Regions from separate parts of the Chryseobacterium electrogenes genome, predicted to be linked through region 2. Evidence: riboswitches for the same ligand, from Rfam matches in the RefSeq annotation. Region 2 holds a riboswitch; each other region holds the start of a gene.

Region 1 (3,291 bases), 1.1 Mb from region 2:
TTGATAAAGATCACGCAGAGAAATTTGGGCACCTTTTAGTTCAGAGTTATGAAGGTCGTATTCAGCCAGTTAATACGCAGGCTTTGGATATTCTGCATAAATTAACAAGCAAAAGTAGCTTTCAACATTTAGATGCTAACCAATGGTTTTTGGCAGCAACAATAGACCCAATGTTTTGGGCTCAGGTTAATATTATAAAAATCGAAACCAGCGGTAAAGTAGGACGTGATCTTGCTAAAATTACTAAAGCAACACCAGAAGGTTTTACAAGTTTGGTAAAGTTGTTTCCTGCTGATGCTAATGGTAATTTACGTTTTGTTTTGGAAGACGAATATAATACGGCATTCCGTAAAAAACCTGTTGAAAAAAGTAAATATGACGAAGCTATAATTAAGCTGAACGATAAAGTACAAGTTCTTAATGCGCTGATGTCTTATCAATATTTTCGTGCTATTCCTGTACAAAACGATGCCAACCACACATGGAACTCTGTGATGACGGCTAATTTTGAAATGGATAAAAATGCTCAAGATGTTTTAGGTCCATATTTATCAACTGTTTTGCTAGCTACACAAAGCGGTAACTGGAAAAAAGCAGATGAAGAACTATTAAAAATACAAGATTATCAGCACAAATGGGGTAAACAAGTAATTCCGCCAGATGCAAAAGTAGAGTTAGAAGTCGTAATGAATAAGATTGATATCAACTTCAAGTTGTTGATCTTCTATACCATTATAGGCTCTTTACTGTTGATTTTAGCCTTTGTAGAATTGTTTAAACCAAGCAAAATTCTTAATCATATCGTTAAAGCTTTAATCTATATTGGAGCAGTTGGTTATGTATTCCATTTCTTGGGATTGATAGCGAGATGGTATATTTCTGGTCACGCACCATGGAGTAACGGTTACGAGGCAATTATCTTCATCTCATGGGTTGGTATTTCTGCAGGTTTTGCATTGTACAGAAACTCAAACGCATTAATTCCTGCTGCAGGTTTCTTAGTGGCTGTAATTATGATGGGATTTGCACATGGTGGCTCGGCTTTAGATCCGCAAATTACGCCGTTAGTGCCAGTACTTAAGTCGTATTGGTTAATTGTTCACGTAGCAATTATTACGTCAAGTTATGGCTTCTTTTCGTTGTCAATGTTAATTGCGGTGATATCATTGTTCTTTTATATCATATCTGGACGTACAATTTTCAAAAAACATAATGACACGACGTTGAAGGAATTAGCAATCGTGAGTGAAATGTCCTTAAGCATTGGACTTTTAGCTTTGACAGTTGGAAACTTTTTAGGCGGTGTATGGGCTAATGAAAGCTGGGGACGTTATTGGAGCTGGGATCCTAAGGAAACTTGGGCATTTATTTCAATAATGATTTACGCTTTTGCATTGCACATGAGATTGGTGCCAGGACTTAGAGGAAGACATATGTTCCATGTGGTGACGATGTTTGCATTTTGTTCTATGGTGATGACTTATTTTGGAGTTAATTACTATTTGACAGGATTACATTCTTATGCTAAAGGTGATCCAATCCCTCTTCCAGCTTGGGTTTATATAGGATTAGGTTTTATGTTATTGTTAAGTATTGTATCATATGTGAGGTACAAACAACTTCATAAAAGTCTAGAAAATAAGAAAGAAGAACGTACGCAAGATCAACCTTAATTAGGTTAAAGCGTTAATATAAAAAGGCATATTCATTGGATATGCCTTTTTTTTGTGCAAGTTTTTGAGATTGATTTTTAACAGTATCTTTACGGCTAATAGGTTTTGAAATAAATTTTGTTTCAATAAAAGGGAATTAGGTTATATGCCTAAGCTGTACCCGCAACTGTAAACTACAAAACGTAATGTCTAAAAATGTCCACTGAAGATAATTTGGGAAGGACGACACAACGATGTGAGCCAGGATACCTGCCTGTTAAAGTATACTTTTTAGGATTAAATAATTTCAATTTAGTCCTTAATAGTTTCGGGAGTTAAACTAATTAATATTTTATATTTATGAAGAAATTATCTACATTTCTTGCCGTTATTGCTATCGGTAGCATTGCTGTAAAAGCGCAAATCATCAATTTTCCTGATGTTAATTTTAAAAAAGCAATCATTAAAGCTTATCCATCTGTTGATGCCAATAAGGACGGAGAAATCTCTCAAGATGAAGCTAAAACACTAACTAATATTAGAGGATTGGCTAATTTACCTAATATCTACGATGCAACAGGAGTAGAGTATTTTACTAATATCACAGAGCTTAATCTTTCTGGGCTTATTAATCTTAATAAAATAGATGTTAGTAGTAATGTAAAACTAGCAACTGTTAATCTTAAAAACAACAAGTTAACAGGTACTTTTGATGCTTCTAACTTGGTTAATTTGACTAATCTAGAGCTGACAGACAACAAGTTTGAAAATATTCTTTTCCCTCAGAATCCTAAGATTAGATTCCTTTACGTTAATAATAACCTGTTGACTAAGGTGGATTTGTCTTCTTTTGCTAGTTTACAACGATTGACATTGGTTAATAATGGGTTAACAGAACTGATTTTCGGTAATAATCCAGAGCTTGTTAATGTGAATATCAACACCAACAAACTATCAGAAGTATCTATAAAAGGTCTTGCTAAACTTAATTGGTTCTCTGTAGAATCTAATCAGTTAACTAATATTTCATTTGAAAATAATCCATTGCTTAAGACTGTTATTGCTAAAAATAATCTGTTGACATCGCTTGATTTTATGGATGGTATTACCAATAATATTACGATACTTAATCTTGAAGGCAATCCAGATTTTAAGTTGATAAAAAAAGACTGTAAAGATCAGATTGTAGAAGTTGCGAATACAATTGTAGAAGATAATTGTTCATCTTTATCAATAGCAGAGACTAAAGATATTATCAAGATTTATCCAACAGTAGTTTCTGATGTTATTAATATTTCGTCGGTTTATCAATCAATAGAATATGAAATTATTGACATGTCCGGAAAAAGAGTAAAAAATGGAGTAGTAGACAAAGGGCAAATCAATCTTAATAACCTATCTCAAGGTACTTATTTCTTAATCTTAATATCAGACAAAATAACATCGAAACATAGATTTATCAAACTATAATTTTCAAAGCTATCTATTGAGATAGCTTTTTTTTATGTTTTGTTTTAAATTTTTTATATCTTTATGATATCAAATCAATATTAAAATAAATAACATTATGGAAAAAACTCTTAAACCGATGTCAGGCTATTTAGCCTTATTAATTAGTATTATTCTGTTCTTTGGCGGG
Region 2 (3,291 bases):
CCAGCCTTTCTATTATCTCTTCACGCATTTTATAGAAGACTTTACGCATTATGATGGACAATTCTGGGGAACGATAAAGAATCTCCTCTTCAGTCCTGGGAAGTTAACGCGCACTTATCTTGATGGCAAGCGGCAAGCCTTTGTCCCGCCTGTTAAACTGTATATTTTCATAAGTTTTATTACATTCTTCATCTTTGCGGTGTTTCCTCCTTTTAAAATTAATTACGACAAAAAATCTGACAAAGAAAAAGCAGAGTACGCTAAAGGTACAGAGCAGTTTACAAAGCAAGCATCCAAAGCAATTGAATTCCAAAAACAAAATGAGAAAGATTCTGCAATGGTTGCTAAATTTGATTACGCACAAAAAGTATTAGATGACCCTAAGACCAGCGAATTCCAAAAAGGTTTTGAAAACTCGCTAGACATGCAAAATAAAATTGCTGATGACACTACATATAAAGGTTATAAAACGTTTGAGGAATACAAAAAAGGGAATAAAGACAGGACAGGACTCTTTAGTATGCTTGATGAAGCATTTGCCAAAAAGCTTTTCGAGCTCAAAGAAAAAGGAGTAAAAAAAGGAGAAATTTTTAAAAGCCTGGCCGAAAACGCATTTCATAACTTACCAAAAGCATTATTTATATACTTACCGGTTTTCGCATTATTTTTATGGATTTTCCATCGTAAAAAAAAATGGTGGTATTTTGATCATGGGATTTTCACCTTACATTACTTTTCTTTCTTGCTGGTAAGCATACTGCTTTTCGGGGTTTTATTAAGACTTACTAATATCCTATCAGACTATGCATTTTTCAATCCGATAATTGCAATAATAATGATCGCCATCCTGATATATATGGCAATCTATTTTTATGTTGCGCATCACAGAGTCTACAAATCCTCGCGCTTTACAAGTATTATCGTTGGCTTTATCATTTGGACTTGTAACTTCTTTGCATTTACTTTCTTAATAATTGCATTAGGAATAATCAGCTTCTTGACGATGCATTAAAATAAGAAAAATATTTAAAATATAAAGTTTATCTTTATCCCGTTTTGGTGAGCCGTAAAAAGCACTTAATAGGGAATATGGTGAAAACCCATAACAGACCCGCTGCTGTAAGCTTCACACCCAAGTTTTTGATTATTTATCCACTGTTTATTTTCTATAAATGGGAAGGACATCAAAAATGAAGTAAGTCAGAAGACCTGCCAGAACAATAACGTTTGACGCTTTCGTGGAGTAAAGTTACAAGACATATCAATAAGAGTAAACTATCTTTGCTCGATATTTCCTTTTACCCATACAGCGCCAAACTAATAATTTGGCTATGGAATTAACTTTATTTCGGTTGCGTTTTTTGTGGATAGTTTTACTGACAACTCCCACCCTATTTTGTTATTCTCAACAAAGTAAAGACACCATTATTGCCATCTATCAAATCGAATTAAAGAAAAAAAGCTTTAAAGAAATATTACCTGCACAGACATTATCTGGTGAAACATTAGAACGCTTAAATTCTCAAAATGTTGCCGATGCACTACGCTATTTTTCCGGAATACAAATCAAAGATTACGGCGGTTTTGCAGGGCTGAAAACCATCAACATCCGAAGCATGGGTACACAACACGTGGGTGTTTTCTATGACGGTATCCAATTAGGTAATGCTCAAAACGGCGTGATAGATCTTGGTAGATTTTCTCTGGATGACTTAGAAGAAATCTCTCTTTACAATGGTCAAAAAAGTGAGATTTTTCAGCCAGCTAAAGATTTCGGCTCATCAGGATCGATCTATCTTCAACCAAAAAATCCTATTTTCAAAAACGGAAGAACGACCAATCTTACACTTCGGAATAAGAATTATAGCATCGCGCTCTTCAATCCTTCCTTTAGATTAGAACAAAAAATTTCGGATAAAATATCAGCGACTTTAAGTTCAGAATTTTTAGAAAGTGATGGCGTGTATCGTTTCAGATACAAAAAGAAATATCCAGACGGCGGCGTGGCTTATGATACTATTGCTAAAAGACATGATGGCGATGTAAAATTCAAACGAATAGAAACCAGCCTTAACGGAGCTCTGCGCAACGGCAATTGGGCAGTACGTGGCTACGCTTATTTGTCCGACAGAGGCATTCCTGCGGCAATTGTTAACGGAAGATTTGGCGGTCGTGGACAACGATTGACAGAAGACAGCTACTTTGTACAAGCCAACTTCAAGAAAAAAATATTCCCGAAATTAGAGACTCAATTAAAGGCTAAGTTCGCTTACGATTATTCGCATTATATTGATACAATTTCTTCTATTAAAATCCAAAATCAATACATCCAACGAGAAGTCTATGTATCGTCATCCAATCTTTACTCGATAACGCCCAATTGGGACGTGAGCGCTTCTGCAGATTTCCAGTATAACAATCTAGATGCGGATCTTAAGCTATTTTCTTATCCAGAACGTTATACAACATTAGTATCTTTTGCATCAACTTATCAATGGAATCGTCTTAAATTATTAGGAAGTGTCCTTGGTACTTTTGTCCATGAAAATGTAGCGTTAAATACCAAATCTCCAGATAAAACCGAATGGACGCCAGCTTTCTTTGCGAGTTATCAACCGTTAGAAAATCCTTCTTTAACCTTAAGAGCTTTCTACAAAAGAGTTTTTAGGATGCCAACTTTCAATGACCTTTATTATACCAATATTGGAAATACATTTTTGAAACCAGAATTCACCAATCAATATAACGTTGGGTTTACGTATCAAAAATCTTTAGACACCGGTATTCTTCAATCTTTTTATGCTAAAGTAGATGCCTATTATAATAAGGTCGAAAATAAAATTATCGCAGCACCCAACGGCAGTATGTTCCGCTGGTTAATGATGAATCTCGGCAATGTAGAAATCATCGGTACAGATGTTAACATCCAAGCTAATCTAAAAATCGGTAATGTAAAATTAAGACCTCTCGTAAGCTATACTTATCAACAAGCAAGAGATTTTAGTGATAAAAATGAGAGTTTTTATGGAGACCAAATCCCATACACGCCTTGGCACAGCGGCTCTTTTTCATTAATGTCTGATTATAAAGATTGGGGTTTCAATTATAGTTTTATGTACGTTGGAGAGCGCTATGATGTTAACCAAAATAATATCGCTTACAATTATATTCAGCCTTGGTACACACATGATCTATCTATTCAGAAAAAAATAAAAATTAATTCTCACCAAGCTAAAGCCAGCTTTGAAGTCAATAATATTTTCAATCAATATTATGATGTCGTGATTAATA
Region 3 (3,291 bases), 550 kb from region 2:
AATATCCTGCACATAAGAAGGAAATTTGAACTCTCTTCCCAAAGTCGGATTGCTAGACATGACATCCGCGCCAGCTCTGGATGCTTCCAACAAAAAGGCATTGCCATAATCGAAGAAATAGGTTCCTTTTTCGGTGTGCTTATTAATAGCAGCAGCGTGTCTTCGTAAAGTTTCCTGTACTTTTTCTTTGAATAATTCAGGATTTTCTGCCATCATGGTATTGGATTCTTCAAACGAAATCCCAACAGGATAATAACCGCCCGCCCAAGGATTATGAAGGGACGTCTGGTCTGATCCAATGTCTATTCTTAGGTTTTCTGAATCAAATTTCTCCCAAACATCCACGATATTTCCTAAGTAGGCGAGAGAAATGGTTTCTTTATTTTCTTGCGCATTTCTGACTCTTTGTACCAATTCATCAAGATTTTCGTGAATCTCATTCACCCATTTTTGATCGTGACGGATTTTGGTAATCTTGGGATTAACTTCTGCAATCACTGTCACGCAACCTGCAATATTACCCGCTTTTGGCTGCGCGCCCGACATTCCGCCCAATCCTGACGTGACAAATAATCTACCTTTGGGCTCTTTATTAATCTTTCTGAATGCATTCAAAACGGTAATAGTTGTTCCATGCACAATTCCCTGCGGACCGATGTACATATAGCTGCCTGCCGTCATCTGCCCATATTGCGTAACGCCCAACGCATTGAACTTCTCCCAATCATCAGGTTTGGAATAATTAGGGATCATCATTCCATTGGTCACTACAACTCTTGGCGCATCTTTGTGCGAAGGAAACAATCCCATCGGATGACCAGAATACATTGTCAACGTTTGCTCGTTCGTCATCTCAGACAGATATTTCATCGTTAGAAGATACTGCGCCCAATTGCTGAACACTGCACCGTTTCCACCGTAAGTAATGAGCTCATGCGGATGTTGAGCCACAGCATAATCTAGATTGTTCTGAATCATCAGCATAATGGCTTTTGCCTGCTCAGATTTTCCCGGATATTCTGCGATATCTCTCGCTTTCATTTCATAATCCGGACGAAAACGATACATGTATATTCTACCATATTTCTCTAATTCTTCCTTAAATTCCGGCAACAATTCTGCATGAAACTCAGGTTCGAAATAACGTAAAGCGTTTTTAAGAGCGAGTTTTTTCTCTTCATCCGTTAAGATTTCTTTGCGTTTTGGTGCGTGATTAATATTGATATCGTATGGTTTTGGCTGAGGTAATTCGGTGGGAATGCCTTGTTGTATTTGCTCTTGAAAAGTCATTTTATTATTTTGTTTTAATCCTTTGCTTAGGCTAAAGGACAAGATTTATATTAATGAATTTAATGCTTTAAAGATATTCAATTTTAAGAAATATAGCGTAGTGAAAGGGGATAAAATTCCCTCCATTGGAGATGTGGTCTTTGGAATTTATAATATTGAAATTCAGGATGGTTAATATTGATAATGAGAAATCACAAAATTTTATAAATCCTTCATGCTTATCGAAAGATTATGTTTAACATCAACATTGGTTATTCTGAAAACTTTTTTCCGCCATCCCATCAAGAGAGAAGAATAGGAGTGGTGATTGGGTTTAACTTTTCGAATATTAAATTCTGATCTACAAAAATTTTTGATTGATGTTTCTAAGATATATCTTTGCAGCATTAAAAAAAATGGGTGAATCGTGTGTAACTCACGAGCTGTCGCGCAACCGTTATGTTAATTGGCAAAGTCGGATCCCCAAAATCTTTCGCGATTTGAAGTAGAAAACGAAACGGATTTCTATTCATTTCAATCGTTTAACTGTTTAATTCTAAAAAAAGGAAATGAATTACGAAGACAAAATTAAAGAATCTCAAACCCACGTTTTTAAAGTGGTTTTTCCTAACACAACTAATCACCATAACACGATGTTTGGCGGTAAAGTAATGGAGATGATGGATGAAGTGGCTTTTATGACTGCGACTAGATTTGCGAGAAAATCATTTGTAACGGTGAGCTGTGATCGCATTGATTTTAAAAAACCAATCCCTGCAGATACTTTGGTAGAGCTTATTGGGAAAGTAAAGTATGTGGGCAACTCTAGCCTAAAGGTAAATGTAGAGATTTTTGTAGAAGAAATGTACGCCGAAACTAGAGAAAAAGCGGTGTCTGGAGATTTTACTCTGGTTGCCATAGATGAAGATAAAAAGCCACAGAAGATTTTTCAGAATTAATTGTACGGATTCTTGAGGTATAATTATAAGTACACTTTTAATATTTGAAAAGTATTAATCATAAAAAAATGGTTATCGATTATTCGGTAACCATTTTTGTTTTATTGTGATTGTTATTGACCTTTGTTGAGCTTATTTATTGTCTTTTTTAGCATATAAGTTAAAGTATTGTAAGGCAAATAATAATCCTAAAAATGTCATCCCAACACCTATTAATGAAGGGTAGGCGTAGGAGAGTCCGTAGATTAAAGGTATGCCTCCTAGTAAAGCTCCCAATGCATTGGCGATATTAAATCCAGCTTGCATAAAGGCTGCTGCCATCATTTCTGCTCCTGGAGCTGATTTCATAATCATAATATTGAGAGGTGCCGCTATAGACATTGACAATGCACCACACAAAAAGGTTAAAATCAAAGAAATAATAGTGTATTCTGCTAATAAGAAAACGGCTAATAATAACAGCATCATTGTAAATAATAAGATTATGGCTGTTTTTGGCGCACCCATTTTATCTGTAATGTATCCACCTGCTAGATTACCAACGACCATCCCAGCACCAGCAAGAATCATGATATAAGCCATGTTACTTTCTTGAATTCCGGAGACTTGTGTCATTAAAGGAGCAATATAGCTGAACCATGTGAATAGTCCTCCAAAGCCAATTGCAGTAATGGTTAGGACATACCATGATTCTTTATTTTTTAAAAATTTCAGTTCTGTTAAGAAATTTGTTTTGTTTTGATTTTCCAGATTAGGAAGCCACAGACGTATGGATAAAATCGTAATAATACCTATCACACCAACAATTGCAAAATACCAGCGCCAATGATAGATATGACCAATATAGGTAACCAATGGTACCATAGCGAGGTTAGCAATGGTAAGCCCAGTGAACATTAAGGATATATATAATGCCTTCTTGCTTGGAGGAGCTAATCGTGTTGCCACAACAGTACCTACCCCAAAAAAAGCACCATGTGGTAATCCCGATAAAAATCTAATGATTAACATAGAATTATAATCAGGAACAATCGCTGATAAAAAATTGAAAATTGTAAAAATA

What was found. Region 2 has a riboswitch for cobalamin ahead of ACQQ6V_RS09080 (TonB-dependent receptor). Riboswitches for the same ligand answer to the same signal wherever they lie in the genome.
Region 1: it holds a riboswitch for cobalamin, as region 2 does, so the genes downstream of both, ACQQ6V_RS04040 (T9SS type A sorting domain-containing protein) here and ACQQ6V_RS09080 (TonB-dependent receptor) in region 2, are expected to answer to the same signal.
Region 3: it holds a riboswitch for cobalamin, as region 2 does, so the genes downstream of both, ACQQ6V_RS06575 (acyl-CoA thioesterase) here and ACQQ6V_RS09080 (TonB-dependent receptor) in region 2, are expected to answer to the same signal.

What each region holds. Positions count from the first base shown of each region.
Region 1 covers NZ_JBNPPB010000002.1:894,522-897,812, forward strand. The annotation lists gene ACQQ6V_RS04035 (cytochrome c biogenesis protein) at 1-1,673, shown strand, start outside; cobalamin riboswitch at 1,757-1,944, shown strand; gene ACQQ6V_RS04040 (T9SS type A sorting domain-containing protein) at 2,013-3,122, shown strand; gene ACQQ6V_RS04045 (SPFH domain-containing protein) at 3,220-3,291, shown strand, end outside.
Region 2 covers NZ_JBNPPB010000002.1:1,975,390-1,978,680, forward strand. The annotation lists gene ACQQ6V_RS09075 (DUF3667 domain-containing protein) at 1-1,012, shown strand, start outside; cobalamin riboswitch at 1,041-1,231, shown strand; gene ACQQ6V_RS09080 (TonB-dependent receptor) at 1,332-3,291, shown strand, end outside.
Region 3 covers NZ_JBNPPB010000002.1:1,423,826-1,427,116, reverse strand. The annotation lists gene hutU (urocanate hydratase) at 1-1,290, opposite strand, end outside; adenosylcobalamin-variant (AdoCbl-variant) riboswitch at 1,673-1,762, shown strand; gene ACQQ6V_RS06575 (acyl-CoA thioesterase) at 1,839-2,228, shown strand; gene ACQQ6V_RS06570 (MFS transporter) at 2,361-3,291, opposite strand, start outside.